Regions from separate parts of the Rhizobium sp. NPDC092011 genome, predicted to be linked through region 3. Evidence: predicted binding sites of a transcription regulator. Region 3 holds the regulator's gene; each other region holds the start of a gene.
The links. The regulator LexA, encoded in region 3, represses DNA repair genes until DNA is damaged. The targets are predictions, from matches to a motif close to TGTTCNNNNTGTGTTCNG.
Positions count from the first base shown of each region.

Region 1: dnaE (DNA polymerase III subunit alpha) is a predicted target of LexA. The motif match lies at 5,951-5,968, and genes of this name have one in related genera.
Region 2: ACIQJ2_RS31475 (ImuA family protein) is a predicted target of LexA. The motif match lies at 5,057-5,074, and genes of this name have one in related genera.
Region 4: ACIQJ2_RS20190 (helicase-related protein) is a predicted target of LexA. The motif match lies at 5,341-5,358, and genes of this name have one in related genera.

Region 1 is NZ_JBIVSO010000014.1:67,749-75,528, forward strand. It holds gene mce (methylmalonyl-CoA epimerase) at 1-239, shown strand, start outside; gene ACIQJ2_RS31985 (DUF1467 family protein) at 442-720, shown strand; gene proS (proline--tRNA ligase) at 1,344-2,666, shown strand; gene ACIQJ2_RS31995 (lipoprotein-releasing ABC transporter permease subunit) at 2,693-4,003, shown strand; gene ACIQJ2_RS32000 (ABC transporter ATP-binding protein) at 4,018-4,701, shown strand; gene ACIQJ2_RS32005 (DUF5680 domain-containing protein) at 4,709-5,176, opposite strand; gene ACIQJ2_RS32010 (hypothetical protein) at 5,256-5,849, opposite strand; gene dnaE (DNA polymerase III subunit alpha) at 6,204-7,780, shown strand, end outside.
Region 2 is NZ_JBIVSO010000013.1:84,882-92,661, forward strand. It holds gene ACIQJ2_RS31465 (error-prone DNA polymerase) at 1-2,639, opposite strand, end outside; gene ACIQJ2_RS31470 (DNA polymerase Y family protein) at 2,636-4,147, opposite strand; gene ACIQJ2_RS31475 (ImuA family protein) at 4,068-4,820, opposite strand; gene ACIQJ2_RS31480 (hypothetical protein) at 5,114-5,548, shown strand; gene ACIQJ2_RS31485 (SOS response-associated peptidase family protein) at 5,485-5,886, shown strand; gene ACIQJ2_RS31490 (SOS response-associated peptidase family protein) at 5,829-6,065, shown strand; gene ACIQJ2_RS31495 (ABC-three component system protein) at 6,305-7,423, shown strand; gene ACIQJ2_RS31500 (ABC-three component system middle component 2) at 7,416-7,780, shown strand, end outside.
Region 3 is NZ_JBIVSO010000002.1:1,234,459-1,242,238, forward strand. It holds gene pdhA (pyruvate dehydrogenase (acetyl-transferring) E1 component subunit alpha) at 1-750, opposite strand, end outside; gene ACIQJ2_RS14375 (septum formation initiator family protein) at 908-1,219, opposite strand; gene eno (phosphopyruvate hydratase) at 1,453-2,727, opposite strand; gene kdsA (3-deoxy-8-phosphooctulonate synthase) at 2,876-3,715, opposite strand; gene ACIQJ2_RS14390 (VOC family protein) at 3,712-4,599, opposite strand; gene lexA (transcriptional repressor LexA) at 5,019-5,741, shown strand; gene ACIQJ2_RS14400 (ComEC/Rec2 family competence protein) at 5,722-7,780, opposite strand, start outside.
Region 4 is NZ_JBIVSO010000004.1:404,582-412,361, reverse strand. It holds gene rpmF (50S ribosomal protein L32) at 135-320, shown strand; gene phaR (polyhydroxyalkanoate synthesis repressor PhaR) at 653-1,225, opposite strand; gene ACIQJ2_RS20215 (acetyl-CoA C-acetyltransferase) at 1,467-2,648, shown strand; gene phbB (acetoacetyl-CoA reductase) at 2,752-3,477, shown strand; gene ACIQJ2_RS20205 (hypothetical protein) at 3,520-3,693, opposite strand; gene ACIQJ2_RS20200 (YMGG-like glycine zipper-containing protein) at 3,849-4,106, opposite strand; gene ACIQJ2_RS20195 (DUF3309 family protein) at 4,151-4,306, opposite strand; gene ACIQJ2_RS20190 (helicase-related protein) at 5,600-7,780, shown strand, end outside.

The DNA.
Region 1 (7,780 bases), on a different contig from region 3:
TTGAGCCGCTCGGCGAGACCTCGCCGATCGCGGCCTTCCTCGCGAAGAACCCGGATGGCGGCATGCATCATATCTGCTACGAGGTTGCCGATATCCTTGCCGCACGGGATCATTTATTGGCGGCGGGCGCCCGCGTGCTTGGAAATGGCGAGCCGAAGATTGGCGCGCATGGCAAACCGGTGCTCTTCCTCCATCCGAAAGATTTCTTCGGTACTCTGATCGAGCTTGAGCAAGTGTGACATTAAAGCGCTGCACGGGCGCTTTGAAAGACAACTGCTTTGCCCCTATAAGCAGCTCGGAAGAGGAGAAGACGAGCAGGCTCGTCTCCAGGGTAACTCCAGAATGAGTGCGCGGCGGCGTTCTGTTCGGAATTGCTCAAAACAATGAGGTCGAGCGGTTCAGGGCTTCCTTGAGGGAACTGGACCGTTCCGAGGGAGTGCTATGGCCCAGCAGATTGCAGCAAGCTTCGCGGTTTATTTCATCATCTGGTGGATTACGCTTTTTGCCGTCCTGCCGTTTGGTTTGCGCACACAGGCGGAAGACAAGAACGTGGTTCTCGGAACCGTCGAAAGCGCCCCCACGAAGTTTCGCGCTGGAAGGGTGATATTCTTCACCACGCTGGTGTCAGCCATCATCTATGGCGCCTGGTACATCGCCTCGCATTATTTCGGCTTGAGCATCGACTCCATTCCGAAAATCGTTCCCACTTTCGACAAGTAGCGGGATCGGAACCGCCTGTCGCAGCGCGCGAATTCCAATCGCCGCGCAATCGCCTTCAATTTGTCACACGCCTGTCATCCGCGTGAAGCAAAGAGGCAGCAGATCGTGATTGTGAGGCGCGGGCGGCGGAAATTTCCAATGCTTCCCGAACAAGCAGCCGGGTAGAGTTCGCCAGAGTAAAAGCAAAAAAAAACAAGGCTATAAGCCTTGTTTTAAAGTATCGCGTGATCCTTATCCGTTACCGGGGCAGCGAGCGAGCGCGCCTAAGATCTGATCCTCCCAAGACTTGACCGCGAAACGGCAAGAATTTAACCTTCCTGCCTCTTTTGTGAGCTAAAATTAGCTCAAACATTGAGCTTTGTCATCTGTTTTTTTGCTTTTTTGCTACAGTCGCGCAGAATTTTTCTGTTGACAGCTTCTCGTCTTAAATCCTTATAAATGCGCGTTTTTTCGAAATTGTAAAAATGGGCCGCATCGCCCGCATTCCGGGGCGTTCGCCCAAATCCCCTCATAGAGAATGCGGGTTTCCTTCCTGCGCCGAAGCAGTTATGAACTGCCTTAAGTACATAAATTGCTAACGATTCCGCAAAGAGCGGATCGCCAAACCATGTGGAACAAGCGTCATGCGTCTGTCTCGTTACTTCATGCCCATTCTGAAGGAAAATCCTAAAGAGGCTGAAATCGTTTCTCATCGGCTTATGCTTCGTACAGGCATGATCCGCCAGCAGTCGCAGGGCATCTATTCCTGGTTGCCACTCGGCAAACGCGTGCTCGACAAGGTCAACAAGATCATCCGCGAGGAGCAGAACCGTTCGGGCGCCATCGAGCTGCTGATGCCGACCTTGCAGTCGGCCGAGCTCTGGCAGGAAAGCGGCCGTTACGATGCCTACGGCAAGGAAATGCTGCGCATCAAGGACCGGCAGGACCGGCCCATGCTCTACGGCCCGACCAACGAAGAAATGGTCACCGACATCTTTCGGTCCTACGTCAAGTCCTACAAGGACTTGCCGCTGAACCTCTATCATATTCAGCTGAAGTTCCGTGACGAGATTCGTCCGCGCTTCGGCACCATGCGCTCGCGCGAGTTCATGATGAAGGATGCTTATTCCTTCGATCTCACGCAGGAAGACGCCGTTCATTCCTATAACAAGATGTTTGCGGCCTATCTGCGCACCTTCAACCGTCTCGGCCTGAGGGCCATCCCGATGCGCGCCGATACCGGCCCGATCGGCGGCAATCTGAGCCACGAATTCATCATTCTCGCCGATACCGGCGAGTCCGAAGTTTTCTGCCACAAGGATTTCGTCAATTTCGACATTCCGGGCGAAGACACGAATTTCGATGACGTTGCGGGTCTGAAGGGCATCTTCGACAAGTGGACGTCTGTCTATGCCGCTACTTCGGAAATGCATGACGAAGCCGCTTTCAATGCCATTCCGGAAGGCGAGCGCCTGTCCGCTCGTGGTATCGAGGTTGGCCACATCTTCTATTTCGGCACGAAATACTCCGAGCCTATGGGCGCGAAAGTGCAGGGGCCCGACGGCAAGGAGCATGCTGTCCACATGGGATCTTACGGTATCGGTCCGACCCGCCTTGTTCCCGCCATCATCGAAGCATCGCATGACGAGAACGGAATCATCTGGCCGGATTCGGTCGCGCCGTTCGATGTCGTGGTGATCAACATGAAGGCCGGCGATCAGGCTTGTGACGATGCTTGCGAAACGATCTATGCCGCGCTGTCGAAAGCCGGCAAGGACGTATTGTTCGACGATCGTGACGAGCGCGCCGGAACGAAATTCGCCACGGCTGATCTGATCGGCGTTCCCGTGCAGATCATCGTCGGCCCGCGTTCGATCGCAGGCGGCGAAGTGGAACTGAAGGACCGCAAGACCGGCGCTCGCGAAACGATGACGGTCGAAGCGGCAATCAAGCGGTTGGCAGGCTGATAGCCTGTAGATAGGATGGAAGGCGAATGGCGGTGAGCGCGGCAGTGGAACAGCAGGAAAATTCGTTCAAGGCCAGCCCATCGTCTCGCCCGTTTTCCGGTTTCGAACGACTTGTGGCCTGGCGTTATCTGCGCTCCAGGCGCAAGGAAGCGTCGATTTCGGTCATCGCCGGCTTCTCGCTGGTCGGCATCATGCTCGGCGTTGCGGCGCTGATCATCGTCATGGCCGTCATGAACGGTTTTCGTGCTGAACTCTTCAAGCAGATCCTGGGCTTCAACGGGCATGTCGTCGTGCAGCCGATCGATTCGCCGCTGAACGATTATGCCGAGCTGGCTAAGAAGTTTGCCGCAGTTCCCGGCGTCACCATGGTTCTGCCGCTGGTCGAGGGTGAAACGCTCGCGTCCGGGCGCGGCGGTTCCGGCACCGGTGCCTTGGTGCGCGGCATCCGTGCCGAAGATCTGACCAAGTTGAAAACGGTTTCCGATCACATCGTTGCCGGCGACATGGTCGGCTTTGCATCGGGGCAGGGCGTAATGGTCGGCAGCCGGCTTGCGCGCCAGCTGGGCCTGACGGTTGGCGACCAGATCACGTTGACGGCGCCCGACGGCGACGTCACGCCCTTCGGTGTCAATCCGCGCGTGAAAGCCTACACGATTTCCGGTCTCTTCGAAGTCGGCATGTCGGAATATGATTCTTCCGTCGTCTTCATGCCCCTCGAGGAAGCCCAGCTCTTTTTCAACGCTCAGGGCGTCGTCGCGAAGATCGAGCTTTTCGTCAGCAACCCCGATGACGTCGATGATCTCCGGCCGAAGATCGAGGCTGCCGCCGGCCGGCAGATATTCCTTACGGACTGGCGGCAGGTGAACGAGACCTTCTTCTCGGCATTGCAGGTTGAGCGCAATACGATGTTCATGATCCTGACGCTGATCGTTCTGGTGGCGGCGCTGAACATCATCTCCGGTCTGATCATGCTGGTGAAGGATAAGGGTAGCGATATCGCCATCCTTCGCACGATGGGCGCGACGTCGGGTTCGATCATGCGCATCTTCTTCATGACGGGAGCCGCCATCGGCGTGGTCGGAACTCTTGCCGGCGTCCTGCTGGGTGTTCTCGTCTGCCTTAACATCGAATCCATCCGCCAGTTCTTTTCCTGGATTTCGGGCACGGTGATATTCAATCCGGAGGTCTATTTCCTCAGCAAGCTGCCGGCCAAGATGAATATGAGTGAAACCATCTCCGTCGTCGTGATGGCTCTGACCCTGTCTTTCCTTGCCACGATCTTTCCGGCCTGGCGTGCCTCGCGGCTCGATCCGGTGCAGGCGTTGCGCTACGAATAAGGAATCCACATTTGATCAAACGCAACGTCGTTCTCCAGCTCTCTGGCGTGGAGCGTCATTACGGGCAGGGCGATACGCAGCTGTCGATCCTGAAGAATGCCAATTTTGCCCTGCATAGCGGCGAGATGGTGGCTCTGGTCGCTCCATCAGGTACGGGCAAGTCGACACTTCTGCATGTGGCCGGTTTGCTGGAACATCCGGATGGTGGCGAAGTGCTGATCAACGGTCAGGCATGTGAAAGCCTGTCCGATGACAAGCGTACGGCAGTTCGTCGCAGCGAAATCGGTTTCGTGTATCAGTTCCATCATCTGTTGCCCGAATTCTCGGCCCTCGAAAACATCATGATGCCGCAACTGATCTCCGGCCTCTCGCGCAAGGATGCGAGTGTTCGTGCTGCCCAGCTCCTCGATTACATGCGCATCGGCCATCGCGGTGACCATCGCCCCGCCGAACTCTCCGGCGGCGAACAGCAACGCGTTGCGATTGCCCGCGCCGTTGCCAATGCGCCTCTGGTGCTGCTGGCCGACGAGCCGACGGGCAATCTCGATCCTGCGACGGCTCATTACGTCTTCGATGCACTCGAAGCCCTGGTGCGCCAGTCCGGCCTCGCTGCGCTGATCGCCACGCACAACCACGAGCTTGCTGCTCGTATGGATCGCCGCGTGACGCTGAGTGAAGGCAAGGTGGTGGAAGTTTGATCGTCCGCTACGGAACTATCAGGCCGCCGCGATAGTCAAGCTCATACGCTTTACACCCATCCACCATGATGGCCTCGTGGCCGATAAAGTGGTCGCATCCGCCGCTACTGCGATCGACGTAACGGCCAAAGGAATGCTCGAATTGGTAATCGCCGAGGAAACGCTTTTCATCGAGATAAAGCCGTAGCAAGGCTGCCTTGATGACCATGCCGGCTCTATGCCCATCGATGAGGCCCGGTTCCACAATATGGCCGAAATAGTTCATGGCCCAAATCGGTTCGTCGTCATGCCAGACCACCTCTTGTCCGCAAAAATCCGTACCGCCGAAATAGCTGTCGAGATAGCGCCACCGACCGCTTGCATAGCCGATATCATGCGAGCCGCTTCGGCAGGACGGCAGCCTCTCCCCATCGCCGACATAGGTCTCGGCCTTGGCGGTCACAATGAAATCGTTCAGCTCGGCAAGATCCGGCATGACCCTCTCCAATTTTGGTGAGTGGTCAAGATGCCACCGGTCGTTAGATTTGTAAAGAACAAAAAGAGAACATAAGCGATTACTTGCCGTTATCGCACGCGTTCTGACCGAAATCGTCCTGCCAGTCCTGGATGGTGACGTTCCGGGCTTCCGCCTTCCGGTTCTTGCCGTCTTTCGTCACCTTGCCGGTCAGCACGTTATAGTCGCAGCTGTGGCTTTCCTCGGGATTGAGCGTGTCATGGGATTCGTAGGTATAGCCTGCGACAACGAAGCTGTTATTGCGATAGGCGAGCGTTAATGTCTGCGTCCAGCGATCGCGCCCGATACTGTCGTTCTGTGAGACGATGGAGATGGAACCATTCGGCAATGCCGAGATCGACGGTTCCTGTCCGACGATGCCGCCGGGCTCCACGCTGCCCCATATCTTGTGCGGTACGCTTGCGACCAGTTTTAGCAACGAGTGTTCGTCATCGCGCAGATAGATATAGATGCCGATCGGGTTGTCGGCGTCATCGCCCGCAGGTGGGGCCGTCAGAAGCGCGAGATCCGGCTTGCCGTCCTTGTTCCAGTCGCCGATCGCCGCATCGATGATGCGGCCCGGCGGGCTGGCGTCCTCCGCATGAGCAGTACTTGCAGCCGTAAGAAGAATGAGCGCGCAGGCAAGTGACTTCATCGTGTTCTCTCCGTTTGTCCCTGCATAAAGCCGGGTTGTTGAGGCGTCTATCGGCGGGCGGAAAAGCGGAGAATGAAATTTATTGATGCATCTATTGACTCTCGAACAAAAATAGAACAAATAAGAAACATAACGAGTAAGGAGCGCGTAAATGACCGATATCATTCGAGACGTTGCAGCATTCACCTCCATCGTGATGTTCGTTGCCAGCTTTTCTCTCATCATGATGGCGATGTGAGTTTTATCTCTGTATGCACATGCTGCTTCCGTATTTAGCGGGAGCAACTTCTGGACTTTGTCTTCCGCAATGTCGAAAATACCGCCGATTCATCTTAGCATGCGGAAGGGTACGAAATGGCGGATACGGGTAGCAGCGGTGTAGAGGTTGCGCCGATCGATGGCCTGCCGGAATTCGTCCACCTTCGTGTTCATTCGGCCTATTCTTTGCTGGAAGGCGCCCTGCCGCTCAAGAAGGTGTTGGCAAAGGCGGCCGCCGACAAGCAGCCCGCGATCGCCATTACCGATACCAACAATCTGTTTGTCGCCCTGGAATTCTCGCAGAAGGCGATGGACGAGGGTTTGCAGCCGATCATCGGCTGCCAGGTGTCGATCGACATGGAGGATGGTGGCGAGGGCGAGAAGCGTGGGCCGCAGCAGGCTCTTGCCAAGCTTCCTTCCATCGTCCTGCTCGCCGCAACCGAACAGGGTTATGAACGCCTCGTCGATCTGGTCAGTCGCGCCTATCTAGGCGGCGAAGGCAATAGTGCCGTTCACGTCACGACGTCCTGGCTGGAAGAGATCGGTACAGAGGGCATGATCGCTCTTACCGGCTCCCTGGGCGGACCGGTCGATATGGCTTTGAAAGACGGGCATGCCCCGCAAGCGCTCTCCAGGCTTCTGACGCTCAAGCGACTGTTCGGCGACAGGCTCTATGTCGAATTGCAGCGCCATGGCACCTATGACCGGCGCCACGAACACAAGATGCTTAACCTGGCTTATGAGCATGAGCTTCCGCTGGTCGCCACCAACGAAGCCTTTTTCCCGACGCGCGACGACTATGATGCACATGATGCGCTGATGGCGGTCGCCCATAACGCCATCGTCTCCGACGACACGCGTTTCCGCCTGACACCCGATCACTACCTCAAGAGCAGGGCCGATATGGCCAAGCTCTTTGCCAATCTACCTGAAGCGCTGGAAAACTCCGTCGAGATCGCCCGGCGCTGCTCCTTCGTTCTGAAGACCCGCAAGCCGATCCTGCCGCGCTTCACCGGCGCGACGGATGATGCCGAGGAGGCGGAACGCGCCGAGTCGGCGGAACTGCGTGCTCAGGCGGTTGAAGGTCTGGACCAACGCCTGGCTTCGCTCGGCATGGCGCCTGGTTACGAGGAAAAGGAATATCGCGACCGGCTGGAATTCGAACTCAGCGTCATCGAGCGCATGAAATTCCCCGGCTACTTCCTGATCGTTGCCGACTTCATCAAGTGGGCGAAACGACATGATATCCCGGTCGGCCCGGGCCGCGGCTCGGGTGCGGGCTCGCTGGTCGCCTATGCTTTGACGATCACCGATGTCGATCCTCTGCGTTTCTCGCTGCTGTTCGAGCGCTTCCTCAATCCGGAGCGCGTCTCGATGCCGGACTTCGACATCGACTTCTGTCAGGATCGCCGCGAAGAGGTGATCCGATACGTGCAGGCCAAATATGGCCGCGAGCAGGTCGCCCAGATCATCACTTTCGGTTCGCTTCAGGCGCGCGCCGCTCTTCGCGACGTTGGCCGCGTGCTGGAAATGCCCTACGGCCAGGTCGACAAGATCTGCAAGCTGGTGCCGAACAATCCCGCCAATCCGACGCCGCTCAGCAAGGCGATCGAGGAGGAACCGCGTCTGCAGGAGGAGGCGGACAAGGAGCCGGTAGTCGCCCGCCTTCTCGA
Region 2 (7,780 bases), on a different contig from region 3:
CGCTCGGCCGCGGCGGCAAAGAGGGGGAGGGGCTCGTCGCGCAGGGCCTTGATTGCCCAGATCGCGTCGCGCCGTTCAAGCCCAAGGGAAGGCAGAAAGGCGTCGGCCTCGGCGAGCTCCACGAGCGAAGCGGCCGGCACGCCGGAGCGACGCCACATATCGTCGACGCTGTCGAACGGCTGGTCGGCGCGCGCCGCAGTGATTTTGGCGGCATCGGCGGTCGCCAGCCCGCGCACCATGCGCATTCCAAGACGCACGGCGTGCCGCTCGCCATCCCCGACCGGCTCGAGCGTGCAGTCCCAGCGGGAGCGGTTGATGCAGACCGGACGCACCTCGACACCATGCCGGCGGCAATCGCCAACGATCTGGGCGGGAGCGTAAAAACCCATGGGCTGGGAATTCAAGAGGGCGGCGCAGAAAGCATCCGGATAGTGGCATTTGATGAAGCTGCTCGCATAGGCGATCAATGCGAATGACGCGGCGTGCGACTCGGGGAAACCATAGGATCCAAAACCTTCGAGCTGGCCGAAGGTCTTGTCGGCGAATTCCGCCGAATAGCCGTTGTCGATCATTCCGTTCACAAGCTTGTCCTTGAAACGCGAGACGCCGCCAGTGAACTTGAAGGTCGCCATGCTTTTCCGGAGCTGGTCCGCCTCTCCCCCCGAAAATCCGGCGCAGACCATTGCCACCCGCATCGCGGATTCCTGAAACAGCGGCACGCCGAGCGTCTTGCTCAGCACCGCCTCGAGCTCCGGCGTCGGATATTCCGGCTGTTCCTTGCCTTCGCGCCGCCTGAGATACGGATGGACCATATCCCCCTGGATTGGACCCGGCCGCACGATAGCCACCTGAATGACGAGATCGTAAAATGTCCTGGGTTTCATGCGGGGCAGCATCGACATCTGCGCGCGGCTCTCGATCTGGAAGGTGCCCAGCGTGTCGGCCCGACGGATCATCTCATAGGTCCGCGCGTCCTCCGGCTCGATCTTCGCCAGATCGAGATCGCGGCCCTTGTGCTCGCGGATCAGGTCGAAGGCTTTGCTCATGCAGGTCAACATGCCGAGGGCGAGCACATCGACCTTCATGATCTTGAGCGCCTCGACGTCGTCCTTGTCCCATTCGACAATCCGCCGATCCTTCATCGTCGCCGGCTCGATGGGAACGAGATCGTCGAGGCGGTCGTTGGTCAAGACGAAGCCGCCGGGATGCTGACCGAGATGGCGAGGCGCCCCCATCAGCTGTTGGGCAAGCTTCAGCGTCAGGACGAGACGCCGATCCTCCGGGTTTAGGTTGAGTTCGCGGACGTTGCGATCGCTGACTTCTTCCGACCACGACCACATGCCCGACGACAGCGCCTTGATCACGTCCTCCGGCAAGCCGAGCGCCTTGCCCACATCCCGGATGGCGCCTTTGGCGCGGTAACGGGTGACGGTCGCGCACAGGGCCGCCTTGTCATGCCCGTAGGTTTTGTAAATCCACTGGATGACCTCTTCGCGCCTGGCATGTTCAAAATCCACATCGATGTCCGGCGGCTCGTCGCGCTCGCGAGAAACAAACCGCTCGAACAGCAGGTCGTTGGTCTCGGGATCGATGGAGGTGATGCCGAGAATATAGCATACGGCGGAATTGGCGGCCGATCCGCGCCCCTGGCAAAGGATGCCTTGCGAGCGCGCGAACCGCACGATGGAGAACACCGTCAGGAAATAGGGCGCGTACTTCATCGCCTTGATCAGGTCGAGTTCGTGCCGGACGATCTGCAGCGTCTTGGGCGGCAGGCCCTCCGGATATCGGTCGGGAACGCATTGCCAGACATAATGCTCGAGCGAAGCCTGCGCGTCCTTGCCGGGAACGATAGCCTCCTCGGGATACTGATAGGTCAGCTCTTCGAGGCTGAACTTGCAACGCGCGACGATCTCCATCGTCCGCGCCAGCGCTTCCCTGTATCGGGGAAAGAGCCGTTCCATTTCCTCCGGCGGTTTCAGATAGCGGTCGGCATGGCGCTCGCGTTCGAAGCCGACATCGTCGATGGTGGTGTTGGTCCGGATGCAGCTGACGACATCCTGCAGCTGGCGGCGCTCCGGATCATGAAACAGCACGTCGTTCGTCACCACCGGGCGGACCCCGACGCGGGTGGCGAGGTTCGACAGATTGTGCAGCCGCAACTGGTCGCGCGGCCGGCGGCGCAAGGTCAGAGCCATATAGGCGCGGCCCCCGAAAATCTCCGCCATCTTGCGGAGCTGCACCGCGCAGGTCTCGTCCGCCAGATCTGGGACGAGAACGCCGATCAGCCCTTCCGCATACTGGGCGACGTCATCGAGGTGCAGGATGCAATTAGCCTTGCCGCCTCTAGATTTGCCGAGCGTCAGTAGCCGGGTCAGCCGGGAATAGGCGGCGCGATCGGTCGGATAGACGAGGATCGACATGCCGCCCTGAAGGTCGAGCCGACAGCCGACGACCAGCCGGATCTTCATCTCGCGTGACGCTTCCAGCGCCCGGACGATGCCGGCGAGCGAATTGCGGTCGACCACGCCGAGCGCCGAGATGCCGAGCGCCTTGGCCGTCTGGAATAGCTCGTGCGCCGACGATGCCCCGCGCAGAAACGAGAAATGGGTGGTCACCTGAAGCTCGGCGTAGCTCATGCGAAAATCCCATGCACGAACCAGCGATGCGAGCCGGTCGCCGGATCGACGCCGTCGCCGCTGCGGAAGATCCACAGGCGCTCGCCGGTTTCGTCCTCGACGACGAAATAGTCGCGCACCGCCTCATATTCCGCGTCGCGTGTCCACCATTCCCCGAATATACGCTCCGGGCCGTCGGCGCGCTTGACGCGCCGGCGCTTGCCCCGCCAGGTGACGGATACGGGAGGGTGGTCGGGCATGAGCGCGATCACCTCGATCAGCTCCGGCCGGGAAAGCAGGCGGACCGGCCGCGGCCAATGCTGGGTCCACGTCGCGCCGGCGGCGACCGCCGCAGGATCGATCCGCCGCACGCTGCGCTCCGGAACGTCGCTTGCCACCGGCATCACGCGATAGACCCGCTGGCCGCGATTGGCGAAGACGTCGATGAGGGGGACGACGTCCGTCATCTGGTCTTCGACCAGCGAGGACGCCCTCTGAACTTCTTCCAGCGGCTCGGTCATGACGGCGACCAGCGTCAGCCGCTCGATGCCGAAGCCGGGCTCGATCTTCTCCGTCCTATCTCGAAACAGCTTGGTGAGCCATGTGACGTCGCGCGAGGGCTTGGCCGTGCCGGCGCGAATGGCCTGTCGTGTGCCGTCGACCTTTTCGACGATGAGGTCGGTGCGGCGAACGCCGTGCCCCCGGCGCTGCAGCTTTTCGACGAGCTGCGTCACCAGGCCGGCGACATAGCGGTTGATGGTCTCGGCCGCGCCGATGGGCTCGGCGAAGGCCTTGCTGACCTCGACAATATCCGGGGTGCGGATGGGATCGATGGGCTCGGCCATGCGCCCATACATCTGATCGAGCCGACGGCCGATTTCCGGCCCGAAGCGGAGGGCGAGGGGCGCGCGCGGCGTCGCGGAAAGCTGGCCGATCGTTCGGAAGCCAAGAGTTCTGAGATCGCCGACGATTTGCTCGGGCAGGCGCAGCAGGGAAATTGGAAGACGCTCGACCGCGCGCGCCGTTTCGCCCGGCGGCACGATGACGGTTTCGCGGGCGATGACACGGGCGCAGGCATGCGCCGCGCCCCAGGTGTCGGCGATGGCGACGCGGGCCGTCAGGGATTTGCCCCGGAACCGGTTGGCGGTCGCGGTCAACATGAGCTGCTCGCCGCCCTGCAGATGGTCGGCGCCTTCGGTGTCCATCACGATCCCGTCTGGCGCATCCATCGCGACGATCGGCGAATATTGCGTCAGCGCCCAGAGCGTGATGCGTTCCAATGCAGCGGCGTCGGCCGCCGGATCGGCATCGATCAGCATAAGATCGCGAAACAGCGCCTGCGCTTTTGCCGCCGGCATCCCGACCGTCACGCCGACCTTCCGCGCGGCGGCGTCGGCCGCGGCCACCCAGCGCCGGGAACCGCTGCGCGCGATGACGGCGATGGGCTGCTCAGCCGGCAGCGAAGGATCGGCCCGCCTGATCCTGTCGGTGGGCAGGTCCGGTAGATAGATCGATACGACCCGAGGCATCACAGGCTCCAACGATAAACTCAGCGCACTCGCCCGCTTTCACGCGCATAATTTCCACAAGCCAGTTCGGCCGTCCGACGCAAGGGACCGGTAACTCCTCGGATGGAAGTACGCTCACCCGCCATCGTGTGGTCGAGGCGGTCGGCTGGCCGTAGTCCGATGCCTCCGTCGGCCGCCGCCAGCGCCGGACAACCAGCGCCATCGCCCCGGTCTTTTCGGCGGCAAGCTGCAGCCGCCGGCTCGCCACCATCGGCAGACGCACCAGCTCGGCGACGACGGCGCCGAGCCCGCCATAGGCAAGCGCCTCCTCGGCATTGGCCAGGACATCTTCCTCCTTGTCGCTCTCGACGAAATAGACGCGGTCGGGATGCAGTCCCACCTGAGCCAGCGCCGGAAAAAACAGGTCCGGCCGTGTCAGGCACCAGACAATCGGTCCCGTCGTTCGAGCCGCGATGCCGGCGGCGAACAGCGCGGCCGCCGCGCCATCGACCGCGCCGGCCCCGCCACCCGAGACCTCATGAAGCGCGCCGTAGGCAAGACCGCCGCCGGGCAGGGCGGCATCGACCTCCGCCACTTGAAACGGCAACGCACCGGCTTTGCGCGAGGCAGGGCTCTCCATCGAGGCGATGCGCTCTCTCAGCTCGGTTATCACCCTGTTTCGGGCAGCATTCATCGTTCACGGACTCCAGCGGGTTCGTGTTGGCAGGCGACATCATGTCGTACAGGTCTATTTGTTCTGTATCTGTTCCTCACGGCAAAAAGAGTCAAGCCACCCGAAAATAGGAAAATTGTCTCACATTTTTGCCCGCGCGGGATTCTTGCTTGCGAATCATTGACATGAGGTCGGAGGCGACGCGCTTGCCGACTTCAAAAAAACTTATGCGGTTCGCCGTCGCGAGGGCCGACAATTGTTCCTCGTATGTTCCCATGATAGTTTGGGGAACCAAACTGGATCGGAGGCCGAAATTGTCGCGCCTGTTTTCTATATCTCGGCCGATTGAGGAAATCGTCGAGCATTTCGGCGTCAATCTTTCCTCGGTAGCGAGCGTTCCTTCCGAGACCGTCGAGGGCACCCCTGGCCTGATCGTGCTCGAAAAGGATGGCCTGCGCCTCCTGAAATCCCCAACCTGGGGCTTTCCCCGGCAGACCAGCGAGATGCGCCATAAAGGCGAGCCGCCGGGGCGCATTGGCCTCGTTGCCGACCTCACCAATCCGCTGTGGGATCGGCTTGTCGTCGACGCCAAGTATCGATGCCTGATAGCGCTAACACACTTTGCCAATCCTGACGGGTCAAAGGGTCGAAGACGAGGACGTGGTTCTCGCTTCATCGCCAGCCGCTGGTCGCCTGGGCCGGCTTCTGCCGCAACACGCCGGAGTTCGGACCCGTCTTCGCAGGCATGACGATGAAGGCGAACGAGAAGATCAGGCCCCTGAACGATCGGATGCCGGTCCTGCTGAAGCCGGACGAATACGAGCGTTGGCTTCATGGATCGATCGAGGATGTCATTGCGTTCCAATACCGCGAGCCGCCGCCGTCCGAAAAGTTCGAGGTCCTGCGAACACGGGATCGATGGCAAAGCGGCACACCGCCGTCCAAGGCTTCACGGCGCCGGGATGACGTGCTTAAGAAAGGCAAGATGACGAGAACCTGGTTCAGTGTTCGCGAGGAACCGATCTTCGCTTGGCGGGCCTCTGGCGCGTCAGCGATGAGTGGGGGCCGGTCTATTCCGGCGTCGTGACCGATGCCAACGAGGCGGTCGCGCCGGTTCACGAGCGTATGCCGGTGCTGCTCCATCGCGACGAATACCGGCAGTGGCTTCAGGGCAGCTTTGATGACCTGCTGGCATTTCAGAAGCGGGTCTTCCCGGCCGACCGCGTCTTGGTGGAGAGGACCTCGGAACTTTGGCTAAAAAGATGAGTGCCGGTTCCGCAGATGCAGCGCCTGTTTTCTGAGGCTCGAGTGCTATATCTGTCGGCTTGTAGGTCAAACCGCGAATCCTGACATTTAGAAAGTTTGGCGTTCCTGCTCTCCTGATCGGAGATGGCTATGCCGAGCGAAACGCCATTTCGTGGGGGAGTTCGAACAGGTGGGGCTACACCTCTGGCTTGTGTCGTTGGGGCGGGCACTGTAATGAGCATACTCTCCGGAGGACTTTTTTGACAGACCAACTCAAGCCCGTTGACATTCCGACCAAGTGGCCCGGCGCGAATGCTAGGCTTCTGGGTGTCGGCGTCGGATACGGACTACCGGTGAAACCCTTAGATCGCTTGGGTTTGTTCAGCGCCGATGACTTCGAGCGGTTCGTTCTCGAATGGGCTCATGGCTACCTCAAGGAGAAGCTGCCCGGCGTGACCGATGTCCAGCAACGTGGAGGGGCGGGGGACAAAGGACGTGACATCGTCGTTTGGTTTGGTAAGCCCGGGGCTCCCGACCGATTTTGGCATCTCTACCAGTGCAAGCGCTACGCCAACAAAATCGGTAAAGGGGTCGCGTTCGAGGAGATAGGGAAGGTACTCTATTTCGCATCCATCGGAAAATACACGCTGCCGAAAGAATACTGGTTTGTGACGCGGAAGGGCGTAACCGGTGACTTGCAGGACCTAGTCGATGATCCCAAGAAGTTGAAAGATGAGCTGATCGCGAATTGGGACGAATATTGTGCAGAAGGAATCGCCAAGAAAACCAAGATCAAGCTTGAAGGCAAGTTGCTGGATTTCGTAAAGAAGGCAGACCTCTCGATTGTCAAGGTGAAGCAACCCCTGGATATACTCGAAGAGCATGCTCAGACCAATTTTCATGACATCGTGTTCGGCAAGCCATTGATCGAGCGACCGCCCGCTCCCGCACCGCCGTCGTCCATAACAGAAGAGGAGCGGACCTACGTTCAGCAGCTCTTCGAAGTGATCAGCGAAATGATCTCCGCTCCCGTGAGGGCAGAGGCAGATTTCGCGGGCCATTCAAAATCGGCCACGTTGTTCGAGCGGTCGCGCATCACGTTCTATAGCGCTGAGGGCCTAAAGCGTCTCGCCCACGATCAAATGCAGCAAGTCGAGTTTTTCCACGATCTGGTGTCGCAATTTGGCGACGGCCTCTATCATACCTATAACGGTCCCGCTTCCAGCGGACACGAACGCCTTCGTTTGACGATCAATGCCGCGCAGGCGCAGGTTGTTAGCGGTCATGTCCTCGACCCTCACCTCAAGCCATTGGATCGCGAAGGTATATGCCATCATCTTGCCAATGACGGCATCGCCAAGTGGTGCCAGAATGAGTGAGGCGGCAAAGCTTGCGCCGAGACCGCAACCGCCGCGCTTGTTCAATACGCCAGTCGAATGTGGTTTCAGGCTCCTGTTCATTCTATCGGCGTCTCGCCCGGCCTTATTCGACGTGCAAAGGCTGATAAGTTACGACTATCTGCTCGTCCACTCAGGCGACGTCGACACGTCCTACCCAAGCCTTCATCCCGCGGTGCCTAACCGCGGGGCGGAATGGGTGATCAAGCGCCAGGTCGTCGACACGGGTCTGTCGCTCATGTGCGCTCGCGAGCTGGTAATCAGAAACATGACCGATCTGGGAATCTACTATTCGGGCTCGGACCTCACGTCTGCTTTTGTAGGCCTTCTCAAAACGTC
Region 3 (7,780 bases):
ATGAGCAACGGCTTCGTCAGCCGCAGCCTTCACCGCACGAACGTCCATGCCGTCAACCTGAATGCCGGGAATGCCGAAGGAGGCGCCGCGCTTGGAGAAGTCAGCCTGCGCCGTTGCTCGGGCGGTCGAGGTGCCCATGGCGTAGCGGTTGTTTTCGATGACGAAAATCACCGGCAGCTTCCAGAGCTGCGCCATGTTGAAGCTTTCGTAGACCTGGCCCTGGTTGGCAGCGCCATCGCCAAAATAGGCGACGCTGACATTGTCATTGCCGCGATACCAGTTGGCAAAGCCGAGACCGGTACCGAGCGAGACCTGGGCACCGACGATGCCGTGGCCGCCGTAGAAATTCTTTTCCTTGGAGAACATGTGCATGGAGCCGCCCTTCCCTCGGGAATAGCCGCCCTGGCGCCCAGTCAACTCGGCCATGACGCCACGTGCGCTCATGCCGGTTGCCAGCATATGACCGTGATCACGATAGCCGGTGATGACCTGGTCGCCATCCTTCAAAGCCATCTGCATGCCGACGACGACAGCTTCCTGGCCGATGTAAAGATGACAGAAGCCGCCGATGAAGCCCATGCCGTAAAGCTGGCCGGCCTTCTCTTCGAAGCGGCGGATCAAGAGCATCTCACGATAAGCGTTGAGCTCCGCATCACGATCGAAATCCGCGATCGGACCGCCATTGGTTTCCTTGGCGGATCTTGATGCTGTTTTACGGCTGGAAACGGACGCGTTTTTTCGCGGCGCCATTCAACCCTCCCTGTGTGAGTAGCCTCGTTTCTTGTCGAGGCGTAACATAGGCAAGATTATCCGCTACAGCAATGCCATAATTGCATGGCTCATATTCTTTGCAAGGTATTGATATAGCTCGCAAAAATCCAATTAACCGGAATTCGGTTAATTATGGCTATTTATTGAAAATGACGATCTCGTTCGCCTTGGAATACGTTAGCTGATAGCGCGCATACTGGTCGAGCATATCCTTATCCAGGGAGCCGTCGCTCAGCAGAGCGACCTCCTTTTCGAGGTGCTCGCGCTTGGCGACGAGATCCGCCAATTCCTTGCTACGGTCGATGCGACGCTGTTCGAAAACCTCGGTTGCCTTCAGGCCGTAGTCGCCGTGAACGCAATGATAACCGAAGTAACTCACAAAAGCGATCGTAATGGCGGGCAGAATGAAACGGCCGAACTTTCTCTTCTTATGATACTTTGTCCACATACTCGCTCGAAACGCTCTTGCCGTTGGGCGATCTCATCAAGGTTGGCGCCGCGAACATTGCGGCCATAGACAAGATCACATCAAATCAAACACCTAGCGCTAAATTAACCGGCAGAGATTAACCGTCCGTTGACTCTAACTACGCCAGCCAACAAAAAACCGCGCCCTGGGGCGCGGTTCGATTTCAACACAACACGCGATTTGCGGATCTGCGAGATGCCGCCAATCAGGCATCAACCGCGCAGGATGGAGCGGCCTGCATACTTCGCCTGCGGGCCAAGCGCTTCCTCGATGCGGATAAGCTGGTTGTACTTGGCAAGACGGTCGGAGCGCGACAGCGAGCCGGTCTTGATCTGGCCGCAGTTGGTGGCAACGGCGAGATCGGCGATCGTGGAGTCTTCCGTTTCGCCCGAACGGTGCGACATGACGGCCGTGTAGTTGGCCTTATGCGCGGTTTCGACGGCGTCGAGTGTCTCCGTGAGCGAGCCGATCTGGTTGACCTTGACCAGGATCGAGTTGGCAACGCCCATGCGGATACCGTCGCGCAGACGAGCAGAGTTGGTGACGAAAAGGTCGTCGCCGACGAGCTGGGTCTTCTTGCCGATCAGGTCGGTGAGCGTCTTCCAGCCTTCCCAGTCGTCTTCGGCCATGCCGTCTTCGATCGAAATGATCGGATACTGAGCTGCGAGTTGAGCGAGGTATTCTGCCATCGCGCCGGATTCCAGCGTCCGGCCTTCGCCTTCGAGCACGTACTTGCCGTCCTTGAAGAATTCGGTCGAAGCGCAGTCGAGGCCGAGAGCAACTTCTTCACCCGGCTTGTAGCCGGCCTTTTCGATCGACTTCATGATGAAATCGAGCGCTGCCGGGGCGCTCGAGAGGCCCGGCGCGAAACCGCCTTCATCGCCGACGTTCGTGTTGTGGCCCTGCGCTGCCAATTCCTTCTTGAGGACATGGAAGATTTCCGAACCGATGCGAACGGCGTCGCGGATGGATTCGGCGCCAACCGGCAGGATCATGAATTCCTGGAAGTCGATCGGGTTATCGGCATGGGCGCCGCCGTTGATGATGTTCATCATCGGAACCGGCAGCAGGCGAGCGTGGGCGCCGCCGACGTAGCGATAGAGCGGCAGGTTAGCGCTCTGGGCAGCGGCCTTGGCAACGGCAAGCGAAACGCCGAGGATGGCGTTGGCGCCGAGGCGCGACTTGTTCGGCGTGCCGTCGAGCTCGATCATGATGTTGTCGAGCTGGATCTGGTTTTCAGCGTCCATGCCGCCGATGGCATCGAAGATTTCCGAGTTGACGGCTTCGACAGCCTTTTCGACACCCTTGCCATGGTAGCGCTTGCCACCATCACGAAGCTCGACGGCTTCATGTGCGCCGGTCGAAGCGCCCGACGGAACCGCCGCGCGGCCCATGCTGCCATCTTCGAGGTAGACATCGACTTCGACAGTCGGATTGCCACGGCTGTCGAGAATCTCGCGGGCGATAATGTCGGTGATTGCGGTCATGATAGCTTCCTGCTCGCTGGTTTATAAATCGATTTAAATCGTCATAATCGAAGGCGCGGAAATTACAATGCGGAACCGCGCCTTGATTTTACACTCCTACAGGCCGCCTAGCGCAAATTCATGTCAGCCTGTTGAATGCCTGTGTTTTTCAAGCCTTGGCGATGGCGTCGAAGGCCAGCAACTTCTCGAGAAGCCGCGGCATATCCTTCAGATAGACCATGTTCGGGCCATCTGACGGCGCATTGTCCGGATCCTCGTGCGTTTCGAGGAAGACGCCGGCTACACCGACAGCCACGGCCGCACGCGCCAGCGTCTCGACGAATCGGCGATCGCCTCCGCTGGAGCCACCCTGCCCTCCGGGCTGCTGCACGGAATGGGTGGCGTCAAAGATGACAGGCGCACCCATCGCCGCCATGATCGGTAGAGAGCGCATGTCGGAGACGAGCGTGTTGTAGCCGAAGGAGGCGCCGCGCTCGCAAAGGAGAATGTTCGGATTGCCGCTGTCGTTGAGCTTGGCAAGAACGTTCTTCATGTCCCACGGCGCCAGAAACTGGCCCTTCTTGACGTTGATGACACGGCCGGTCTTGGCAGCGGCGACGAGGAGATCGGTCTGGCGCGACAGGAAGGCCGGAATCTGCAGGATATCGACCGTCTTGGCGACGACGGAGCATTGCTCTTCGGTGTGGATATCAGTCAGAACAGGAAACCCGTATTCCTTTTTCAGATCGGCGAACACTTCCATGGACTTTTCAAGGCCGATACCGCGCTTGCCGGAGAGCGAGGTGCGGTTCGCCTTGTCGTAGGAGGATTTATAGACGAGGCCGAGGCCGAGCTTGTCGCAAAGTTCCTTCAGAACGCCTGCGATCATGAAGGCATGGTCGCGGCTTTCCATCTGGCAGGGGCCGGCAATCAGCGAGAGCTTGGCGGTGTTTGAGAACAGGACCTTGGAGGCTCCCTCACCGACAATCACTTCGGAATTCGTGCTCATGCTATCTCCTCGAAGGCGAACAACGCGCCCTGTTCGGGTGCCAGCCGCGCCAAAATACGATTGTTCTTTCGCGTGTATGTGACGCCGTTAGCAGCGAAATGCGACGATGTCACGGAAAGATCGCGCGTTTTGAAAAGGATTGCCCGCGCCCGCAGACCCGGATCATGGTCACTCACGCGCAAATCGTAAAACGCCTCGATGCCTTCCGGCGTTAAAAGCTCCAGATCGGCATTGGCGGCCTTAATCGTCAGGCCGAAGGAATGCTCCGATATTCTGGGCCTGTCGAGAACATCCTCGAAAAAGCTCCGGAATGCAGCCGGTCTGTTCGTCGACATGGCCACCCGCGCAATGCCGGTGACGCCGTTTTCATGGCGTTCGAGCATGGTGCGGTCGGCCGCTAACGGATTGATGCGCTGACAGCAGAACGCCAGAAAATCCGGCGCACGCAAATCTGCAGCAAAAGCGAGGCGAAAACCGGCCGTCGTTTCCGTTCCATCCGGCATCTTCATGGGTCGCGAAAAATCAAGCATCGGCCCCGCCGAGATTGTGGCACCCCGCAGCCGCTCATCATCAGCAACCGCGTCATCCGTGCCGAAGACCACTGCCGAAAAACCATCGTCCCCGACGCGAAACCGATAGGCCTGATCGCGTGCGACAAAGACGTTGCCGTCAGCGATGCTCGCTTCGCATTGCTCCTGCGAGGCCACGCCCAGAGGCTCCAGGTAGGTCTTGTCGGAGAAGAAGACGCAGGCATTCTCGGTGCCGAAAGGATGGCGTGCATCTGGAGCAACCGTGAAGCCGAGTTTGCCGAGGCGTTCGCGCGCCAGAGCAATGTTGACGGTCGGCAGAACGAGATGATCCAGCGGATGCGGCGACGAAGTCATGGCTTCTCCTATTTCCGAACGGAGCAGATTTGCGCCCATCCATCGGCTATTTCAAGACGGCAACGAAAGGCTCGCCAAAAGCGCAGCACACTCGGACAGCGATCTCGTAAACGTGACTGCTGATTCTCCTCCGTAGCCGGCTCACCCTGTCCGATATCGCCCCTACGGGAACCGCGCACAGACAGCTTAGAAAGCCGCGGTTGAAAAGCAGATTCGTTCTATTCTTCCATATTTATCAATGAGCTCGATTGCGCACCGTCCCGCGGGTCTGCCGATGGATCCATTCGAGAATGATAATTCTTTAATTGATCGAGCGCGACTTTACCGAAATTTAAGTACTTGCGGAACACATATGGAACATATAGTGTCCGTTCTGGATTTGTTTCACGACTATTTCTTGATTCTGGGGTTCCAAAACGATGTTGACGCGCAAGCAGCAGGAACTGCTTCTCTTCATTCACGAACGCATGAAAGAGTCTGGCGTTCCGCCATCTTTCGACGAGATGAAGGATGCATTGGATCTGGCATCCAAATCCGGCATCCATCGTCTGATTACCGCGTTGGAAGAACGCGGTTTCATCCGCAGGTTGCCAAATAGAGCCAGAGCTCTCGAAGTCATCAAGCTGCCGGATGCCTATAATCCCAGCCTGCAGCAGCGCCGCGGCTTCTCGCCGAGCGTTATTGAAGGCAGCCTTGGTAAACCTCAGCCGGTCGCTCCGCCTCCGCCGCCGAAAGTGGCGAATGACGATCACAGCAGTTCGGTGTCTGTACCTGTAATGGGTCGTATCGCAGCTGGCGTGCCGATCTCGGCTATCCAGAACAACACCCACGATATTACCGTTCCCGCCGACATGCTTGGCGCAGGTGACCACTATGCCTTGGAAGTCCGAGGCGATTCGATGATCGATGCCGGAATATTCGATGGCGACACCGTCATCATCCGCAATTCGACAACCGCCAACCCGGGCGACATCGTGGTTGCTCTCGTCGACGACGAAGAGGCAACTTTGAAGCGCTTCCGCCGGAAGGGTGCCTCCATTGCCCTTGAGGCGGCTAACCCGGCCTATGAGACGCGCATCTTCGGCCCGGATCGCGTCAAGGTACAGGGCAAGCTCGTCGGGCTTATTCGCCGCTATCACTAACCGGTGACTTCGGCTCGATTGGCGCACCGAATGTACCTGTGCGCCAATCATAGGTTCGATGCCGCGTCCAGGGGCGCTGTGGATTTTCGAACGCAGTAGACACGATCGGCTTATCGCCACTCAGATCCATCTCCACCGATCCGGTTCGCCGCAGTGTGGCGCCGGTATAGAGCAAAGCACCCGAACGACACCGGTCGAGACGCAGGCGTATAGGCGTCACGACGATATTCGCCGTGTCGCAGGCCGGCGGCAAATAGGCAGCGTTTTCGATGGTCACCAATATGGTGCCATTCTCAAGCATCGCCACGCACCACGCACCTTTCTGGCACGCGAAACTTCCCTGCATCGTCCGATCGAGAGCCTCCTCCATTGCATTGCGAACCGCTTTCTGTTCGTCGGCATTCAGCCGGCGGCGGCGTTCCTTCTTGGTGACCTGAGGAAGCCGGCTATCGGCCGGAAGAACGGTCGGTGGCTGGTGGTCGGCCGCAACCATCGCTTTCTGCCATTGCTCGAAAATGAAAGCCTGCGGCCTTTCCCGATTTGTTGCCAGTATGTCGTCCTGCCTTAGCGCGACCAAAACGCCATCCTCGGAGATCATCAAATCAGGCTTGGGTACGCCGGAACCAAGTGCTGCTACCCCGACCGTGAGGAGCAACAGCAGAAAGCCAAGATGGCGCAGCTTGGTTCGCAACACACTCATGGCCAGAAAGCCGGCGATGAAAGTCGGCATCAACCAAGCCGGTTGCCGCCCGAAGGTAATATCGCCACCCCAACCAGCGACCGTCTTCGCGACAAGAATGACGATCTCCAGTCCCTCTCCGGTGACTTTCCAGAGCGGCCCATCGAGGCCGAAAGGCATCAGCAGCATCGCGGCCATGCCAAACGGCATGACGATGAAAGAGACGATCGGCATCGCGGCAAGATTTGCGGCCAGCCCGTATGTCGCCAAACGGTGAAAATGCTCTATGGAAAAAATGGCGGTTGACGCACCACCGATGAAGGATGTCGACACTATGCCGCCGAAGAAGCGCGAAACGAACAGCACCGGGCTCAGCAATCTCGACCTTGAAATTATGTTTTCGCGATGCTGCCGCCGTTTCCAGAGCGTATAACCGGACACCAGCGCCAGTGTCGCGGCGTAGGACATCTGGAAACTTGGCCCGAGCACTTGCGACGGCGATAGAACAAGGATGACGATCGCCGAGAGTGCCACGTTTCGAAGGCTGATCGATGGCCGGTCGAAGAGAACTGCGACCAGCATGATCGCCATCATGATGAAGGCTCGTTCGGCCGATACGCCGAAGCCGGATATGAGGTAGTAGGCCGTTACCGTGACCAATGCGCCGAATGCGGCAATCTTCTTGGTCGGCCATGCCTGCGCCAAGCCTGGAAACAGGCTGAACAGATAACGCAAGCCGATGTAAAAGATGCCGGCAGAGAGGGCCATGTTCAGGCCGGAAATGGCAATGATATGCGTCAGACCTGCCGTTCTCAGCGCCTCCGTCGCCTCGTCCAAGAGCGCCCGTCTCTCATCGGTGACAAGTGCTGCCGCGAAGGCGCCCGTGTCACCAGGCAAAGTCCTTCTGATCCTGTCGCCTATGCTGTTGCGAAGGCCGGCGAGCCAGATGTCCGCTCTGTCCAGCAACGAGCTTTCGGCTTCATCACCAGACGGAGATAATAGTGTCGGAGTGCCATAGGCAAAGCCATTCGCGCCGATGCCATTGAAGTAGGAACTGAACGCGAAATCGTTGAGGCGCGGCAGAGCTGGCCCAGCCGGTGGCGTCAGTCGGGCTCTGACCTGAATGCGATCCCCAAGGGTGAATGGCTCTGCCTGTTTGCGCACGAAGATGGTGACCCGCTCCGGCGGCCTGTGAATAGACGGTTTCTCCGTCGCGTCGATCTTGACGACGTAACGCCAGCGTCCATTGTCATAGGTCTCTCGCCTTTCGACCCGACCGGTAACGGTCGTCGTTACGGCCGAATCGAGCATGACTGTCGAGGCACGCCAGCTTTCCCACTGCGCAAGCGCCATGCCGAGA
Region 4 (7,780 bases), on a different contig from region 3:
AAAATGCTGGAAGGGACTGGTCAAAGCCCCGTAAGCCATGTATAAGCCCGCCCAAATTCCGAAATTGATGCATGTCTATTTCGGCCGCCTGGCTGGCCGCGGATATGTTTCGTCCGCCAATTGGAGTAACGAGAATGGCTGTACCGAAGAGAAAAACGAGCCCGTCCAAGCGCGGTATGCGCCGCTCGGCTGACGCACTGAAGGCTCCGACCTATGTCGAAGACAAGAACTCCGGCGAACTGCGCCGCCCGCACCATATCGATCTGAAGACCGGTATGTATCGCGGTCGTCAGGTTCTGACGCCGAAGGAAAGCGCATAATTTAAGCGCTGCCTCGATGGCATGAATAAAAAGGCTGGCGTTTCGCCAGCCTTTTTCTGTTTGATCTGTGCATGCCGCGGGTGAAAGCGCGCGTCTCTGCAGGCCGAAGCTCCGTTAATCCTCTATCGCTTTCAGGGCATCCCCCCGCAAGGGAGATCGCTGAAATATGCTACCCACCATCGTCAAACCTACAAACCGCAGTTTCCATGGCTTCGCCATTTGCTTGAGGTGAGAGGGATCTGCGAGTTACCGATCCCCCCTGCTGGGAGACGTCAAGTCGGGGACAGAGGGGGCTAAGAGCTCTCCGTAAGCGCACTGATGCGCCGTATATCTCACAAACTATCCAGCTTGCTCTGCATGGCGCGCAGCTGTTCCTTCAGCTCATCGATGTCCTTGGCTTCCGCCTTGCGCGTTTCCTTGGCTGGCGGCTTCATGAAGGGCGAGAACATCTGCATGGCCTGCTGGAATATTTCGGTGTTTCGACGAACTTGTTCCTCGACCATCTGCATCGGCAATTGCAGGTTCTTGCTAAGCGGCGTCTCGCCGAAGGCGCGGTTCATCTGTTCGCGCATCTGCGTCTGCTGCTCGGTGAAGGCGCGCATGGAATGCTCGAGGAAGCTCGGCACGACCATTTGCATCTGGTCGCCGTAATAGCCGATCAGCTGACGAAGGAAGGAAATCGGCAGCAAAGTGTTGCCGGTCTTTGATTCCTGCTCGAAAATGATCTGAGTCAGGACCGAATGCGTGATGTCTTCACCGCTCTTGGCATCCTGGACAGTAAACTCCTCACCCTTCTTCACCATCTCCGCCAGGTCGTCCAGCGTCACGTAGGTGCTGGTTCCGGTATTGTATAGGCGGCGATTGGCGTATTTCTTGATTACGATCTGGCCGTCATTCTTCGCCATTATCAGTCTCCTGGCCCCGTCTGATTGTATGGAATACTCCTCCACCGCTGAGTGTAGACGCAAAAGAAGCTTGGTGACAATCGCTTTGTGCGATGCGGCAAGCCCTTTCCTTTGATTGGATTTTTTGCGGGCAATGACGGCTTCATGAAATCTGCGCGCCGGAAATTCTTGCTGTTTGACTCGGACGCAAAGCTTTGACAGTTTCGCCTCATATATATGTTCATCCTGTGAGGAGGCTTCCATGAGCAATTCATCCATCGTTGTCGCCAGCGCGGCCCGTACAGCCGTCGGCTCGTTCAATGGCGCGTTTGCGGCGGTTCCCGCTCATGAGCTTGGTGCTGCCGCCATCAAGGGCGCGCTGGAACGCGCAGGCGTCGATGCCAAGGAAGTCGACGAAGTGATTCTCGGCCAGGTGCTGCAGGCCGGCGAAGGGCAGAACCCTGCCCGGCAGGCTGCCATGAAGGCCGGCATTCCGCAGGAAGCGACCGCCTGGGGCGTCAACCAGCTTTGCGGCTCGGGCTTGCGCGCCGTGGCGCTCGGCATGCAGCAGATCCTGACCGGCGATGCGAAAATCATCGTCGCCGGCGGCCAGGAATCCATGTCGATGGCCCCGCACGCCGCTAATCTTCGTGCCGGCACCAAGATGGGCGACATGAAGATGATCGACACCATGATCAAGGACGGCCTGACGGATGCCTTCTACGGTTATCACATGGGCATCACGGCCGAGAATGTCGCGCGTCAGTGGCAGCTTTCTCGCGAGGAGCAGGACCAGTTCGCCGTTTCCTCGCAGAATAAGGCGGAAGCGGCGCAGAAGGCGGGACGCTTCAAGGACGAGATCGTTCCCTTCACCATCCAGACGCGAAAGGGTGACGTAACCGTCGATGCCGACGAGTATATCCGCCATGGCGCCACGCTGGACGGCATGGTGAAGCTGCGTCCGGCCTTCGACAAGGAAGGCACAGTCACCGCCGGCAACGCTTCCGGCCTCAATGACGGCGCCGCTGCCGCCGTGCTGATGACCGAGGCGGAAGCCTCGCGCCGCGGCATCCAGCCGCTCGCCCGCATCGTCTCCTGGGCAACGGCCGGCGTCGATCCGCAGATCATGGGCACCGGCCCCATTCCGGCATCCCGCAAGGCGCTGGAGAAGGCTGGCTGGTCGGTCGGCGATCTTGATCTCGTCGAGGCCAACGAAGCCTTTGCCGCCCAGGCCTGCGCGGTCAACAAGGATCTCGGCTGGGATACGTCGATCGTCAACGTCAATGGCGGCGCCATCGCCATCGGTCATCCGATCGGTGCATCCGGTGCGCGCGTTCTCAACACGCTGCTGTTCGAAATGAAGCGCCGCGGCGCCCGCAAGGGACTTGCCACGCTGTGCATCGGCGGCGGCATGGGTGTCGCCATGTGCTTCGAGGCGCTCTGACGCCTCGCCAGTAATATTTTCCGGAAGAAGTGGTGAAGAGAGGCGGAGCGGGCGACCTCACGATCGGTTGTCACGTCTCCGTCGCAACAAAGGGGAGTGGCACATGAGCAGAGTGGTATTGGTAACCGGTGGAACGCGCGGTATCGGGGCGGCCATTTCAATGGCGCTCCACAATGCGGGTTACAAGGTTGCGGCGACTTACGCCGGCAACCAGGAAAAGGCTCATGCTTTCCACGAGGTCACGGGTATCTCCGTCTACAGGTGGGATGTGGCTGATTATGAGGCGTGCGGCAAAGGCATCGCCAAGGTGGAGCACGATCTCGGCCATGTGGAGATCCTGGTCAACAATGCCGGCATCACCCGCGACGCGATGTTCCACAAGATGACGCCGCAGCAATGGCACGAGGTCGTCAGTACCAACCTCACCGGCCTGTTCAACATGACCCATCACGTCTGGCAGGGCATGCGCGATCGCAGCTTCGGCCGTGTCATCAATATTTCCTCGATCAATGGTCAGAAGGGTCAGATGGGGCAGGCCAACTATTCGGCCGCTAAAGCAGGCGATCTCGGCTTCACCAAGGCGCTTGCGCAGGAGGGCGCTGCTAAGAATATCACCGTCAACGCCATTTGCCCCGGCTATATCGGGACTGAAATGGTGCTTGCCGTGCCGGAGAAGGTATTGAACGAGCGTATCATTCCGCAGATTCCGGTCGGGCGTTTGGGTGAGCCCGAGGAAATCGCACGCATCGTGGTTTTCCTTGCCAGCGACGATGCCGGCTTCATCACAGGATCGACCATCAGCGCCAATGGCGGACAGTTCTTCTCTTAAGGTGATCTCTATATCTTCGGGATTGCCGGGTTAGCCCGGCAATCATCCCCGGCCTGAGTTGGCCGAACGCCGGTCCCGCGGCTTGAATTCCAATACAACAGCTTCGAGCGCCGGACGGCGCTTTTCCTTGTCGCGGGCCCTTGCCGCGCTGCCGAGCGCGTAGAAGGTCGTGCCGACGAATACCAGTGCTGCAATGCTTGCGATAATTGCGGCCATGATGCCGTTCCTTCTCAAAACACTGCTTTCTCCCCGCAGCCTATCGGTGCGGGAAGAGAATTGTCTCAGCAACTTCAGTCTCAAGCATCCGGCGTGCGGGGAGCCTGAAGATCACATGACCGACCGATCAGGCGGTTGGTCATGTGACGATGCTGTTAGCGGCAACGAGCTTCGTAACGGCGGCCGTAGCGGTCGCGATAGATGCAGTAGCCGCGACGATCTTCGGACTGTCCGATGAGGTTGCCGACGAGGCCACCTGCGACAGCGCCGACGGCTGCGCCGCCCCAGCTATGCGTGGCAACGCCGCCGATCAGCGCGCCCGTACCTGCGCCGATGGCCGTGCCTTTTTCGGTTGACGTGCACGACGCCAGTGCGCCGACGAGGGCGATCGCGACGATGATCTTCTTCATGATGTTAGCTCCCTGGTGTTTCGAGGTTTTCAACAATGATCTGCGGATCAGATCCGCCCCATCAATAGCAGAATAAGGACAATGACGAGAACAAGCCCGAGACCACCCGACGGGCCGTACCCCCAAGCGCGGCTGTAACCCCAGCTAGGAAGTGCGCCAACCAGCAGCAGAATCAGTATTATGAGCAATACCGTACCAAGCATGATATGTCTCCTCTATGTCCGTCGCTGGAAATAGTCCCCCGGGGCCTAAGCCACCTAGCGATATGCCTCAGCGTCTCCGCCATATCCACTCGTAGGAAGTGCGGCCGGAGTTCCCTGTATTTCTGCTGTAGAAACTTATTTCCTCGAAAATTGTTCCGGCTGAGAAATAAAAATCCTCACTGCGGACTGTTTCCATGGTCAGCAAAATATTAACGGGCGGCCTCAGATAGGCTGTGATGGCCGAGATGTGCGAACTGGCTCTATGGTTATAATATAGTTAAAATACAATGGGTTGTGGTGAACGAAACGGGAAAACGGCGACGTCAGCGATTCGTCGATGATTCGTTCTGCATTTGGGCTTTGGTTAACATCGAAGCCGCCAGGACCAGGGCTCTGCTCCCAGGCGGGGGTGGGAACAAAGGCGAGGCATCAGCCGATAGGTGCCGCCCATAGTCGCCGCAAAGTAGCGTTCGGGCGTTTCAATCGTTAACGACGGCGCCTTTACGAGCGGCCTACCGCCGATCGCAATTCTCCATGTCGCGATATCATCAATCCGGGGCTACCATATATAGCCGTGAACAAATGAAATACGCGGGTGAAACAATGATTCGTCGCCGATTCGTTCCGGCTTTGATCGAAGTGTTAATGCGCACATCTTATGATTGTATCAATTGATTTTTATATTTGCGCTCGCTGAAAGGTTAATCGCAATCCAGGATTCGGTGCGAATCACGGCTTCAACCCTTCAGAGTCCTGTGCGATTTCGGCAGGGAGACACCACATATTGTGGAGAACAAAGGAGGAATCGGTTGGAATCGCCGATTCGTCGCTGATTCGTTCAGGCTTTGGCCCGAATCTTAACCGGGCGGTCGAATTCGTGAAAATATCGATATTTTACAAATGATTAACCAAAAGTGCATCGGGATAGCAGGCGACTTCGGACGTGTTGCGAGACTCGCCGTGCCAGAATGAAGGTGGGGAAATTGTGATTCAGTATCTGGTGGGACTCTATGAATTGAAATCCACATATAGTAGTGAACGAATAGGGAACGTGATTGAGTCAGCGATTCGTCTCCGATTCGTTCTCAGGCTGTTCCGGAATCTTCAAGACTCGTATGGGCTGTATCGATAATGTAGCTTTTGGTTGAGGCGACTCATTGTGAAATCGATTGTTGCGGCTGTTGTTTTTTCATTCAGGTCTTGCCTTTGTCACATATGGTCGTCATCTCTTCCTTTCTTCCAAGAGGAGCTTGCTGATCGGAAGACGGTAGTTTCTCGCCCATGCATGGACCAATGACTAAAAATTCGCAGCCTATGATCCTGAGCGGACGCGGCGTAACCGCGGTGCTCGGACCGACCAATACCGGCAAGACCCATTATGCCATCGAGCGTATGGTGGCGCACGGCAGCGGCGTTATCGGCCTGCCGCTGCGGCTGCTGGCGCGCGAGGTCTATACGCGTGTGGTCGAGAAGGTCGGGGCGCAGCACGTCGCGCTGGTGACGGGTGAAGAAAAGATATCGCCGCCCAACGCGCGCTATTCGGTGTGCACGGTGGAGGCCATGCCGCGCGAGACGCGCGCCGCCTTCGTCGCCATCGACGAGGTGCAGTTGGCGGGTGACCTCGAACGTGGCCACATCTTCACGGACCGCATTCTGCATCTGCGCGGCCGGGACGAGACGTTGCTGCTCGGCGCCGGCACGATGCGGCCTATCCTCGAGCAGCTCCTGCCCGGGATCACCGTCCTTGAGCGGCCACGGCTTTCGCATCTTTTCTATGCCGGCCAGAAGAAGATCACGCGCCTGCCACAGCGCACCGCGATCGTCGCCTTTTCCGCCGACGAAGTTTATGCGATCGCCGAACTCATCCGCCGTCAGCGCGGTGGCGCCGCCGTCGTGCTCGGGGCACTCAGCCCACGTACCCGCAATGCCCAGGTCGCGCTCTATCAGGCCGGCGACGTGGAATATCTGGTGGCGACCGATGCAATCGGCATGGGCCTGAACCTCGACGTCGATCATGTCGCCTTCGCTCAGGATCGCAAATTCGACGGCTATCAGTTCCGCAATCTCAATCCGGGCGAGCTCGGCCAGATCGCCGGCCGTGCCGGTCGTCACCTCAAGGACGGCACTTTCGGTGTGACGGGCCAGGTCGATCCTTTCGATGACGAGCTGGTACGCCGGATCGAAGGGCACGAGTTTGATACGGTGAAGGTGTTGCAATGGCGCACCAAGGATTTCGATTTCTCCTCGATTCCCGCGTTGCGCAGCAGTCTGGAAGACGCGCCACGCGTGCAGGGCTTGACGCGGGCGCTGCCTGCGGTAGACCAGCAGGCGTTGGAATATCTGTCACGCGATCTGGAGATTGTCGATCTTGCCAACAACCCGGCCCGGGTTGAAAAATTATGGGAAGCCTGTGCGCTTCCGGACTACCGGCGCATTACGCCTGCCCAGCATGCAGATCTCATTGCTACCCTCTTTTCCGATCTTGTGCGCTATGGCACGGTGAAAGAGGATTTCCTCGCTGAACAGGTGCATCGCGCCGATCGGACGGATGGTGAGATCGACACGCTTTCGGCGCGAATCGCGCAGATAAGGACTTGGACCTATGTGTCGAATCGGCCCGGCTGGCTTGCCGATCCGACACACTGGCAAGAAAAGACGCGGGAAATCGAAGATCGATTGTCCGACGCGTTACATGAGAGGTTGACGAAACGCTTTGTTGATCGCAGGACATCTGTGCTCATGAAGCGCCTGAGAGAGAATGCGATGCTGGAAGCTGAAATCAGTGTGAATGGGGATGTCTTCGTTGAGGGACATCATGTGGGACAGTTGACCGGATTCCGGTTCACGCCTATCTCGGGAACCGAGGGGCCGGACGCCAAGGCTGTCCAGGCTGCCTCGCTGAAGGCGCTCGCGCTGGAATTCGAGGCGCGTGCCGCCCGCATGCATGCGGCCGGCAATGGAGATCTTGCGATCAGTGCCGATGGCCTGGTGCGTTGGCTCGGCGACCCCGTGGCGCGCCTGTCGGGTAGCGATCATATCATGCGGCCGCGCGTCATCCTGCTCGCCGACGAGCAATTGACGGGCAATGCGCGTGATCATGTTGCCGCTCGTATCGAGCGTTTTGTGAATCATCACATCAGCACGATCCTGAAGCCGCTCGACGATTTGTCGCGCGCCGAGGATCTGCAAGGCCTTGCCAAGGGGCTGGCCTTCCAGCTGGTGGAAAATCTCGGCGTTCTGTTCCGCCGCGACGTTACCGAAGAGGTGAAGTCGCTGGATCAGGATGGTCGCGCTTCCATGCGCCGTTATGGCGTTCGCTTCGGCGCCTATCATATTTTCGTGCCCGCGCTGCTGAAGCCGGCTCCGGCTGAGCTCATCACGCTGCTCTGGGCATTGAAGAACGATGGTCTGGACAAGCCGGGCTATGGCGATCTGATCCCGGTATTGGCGGCTGGCCGCACGTCTGTTGTCACC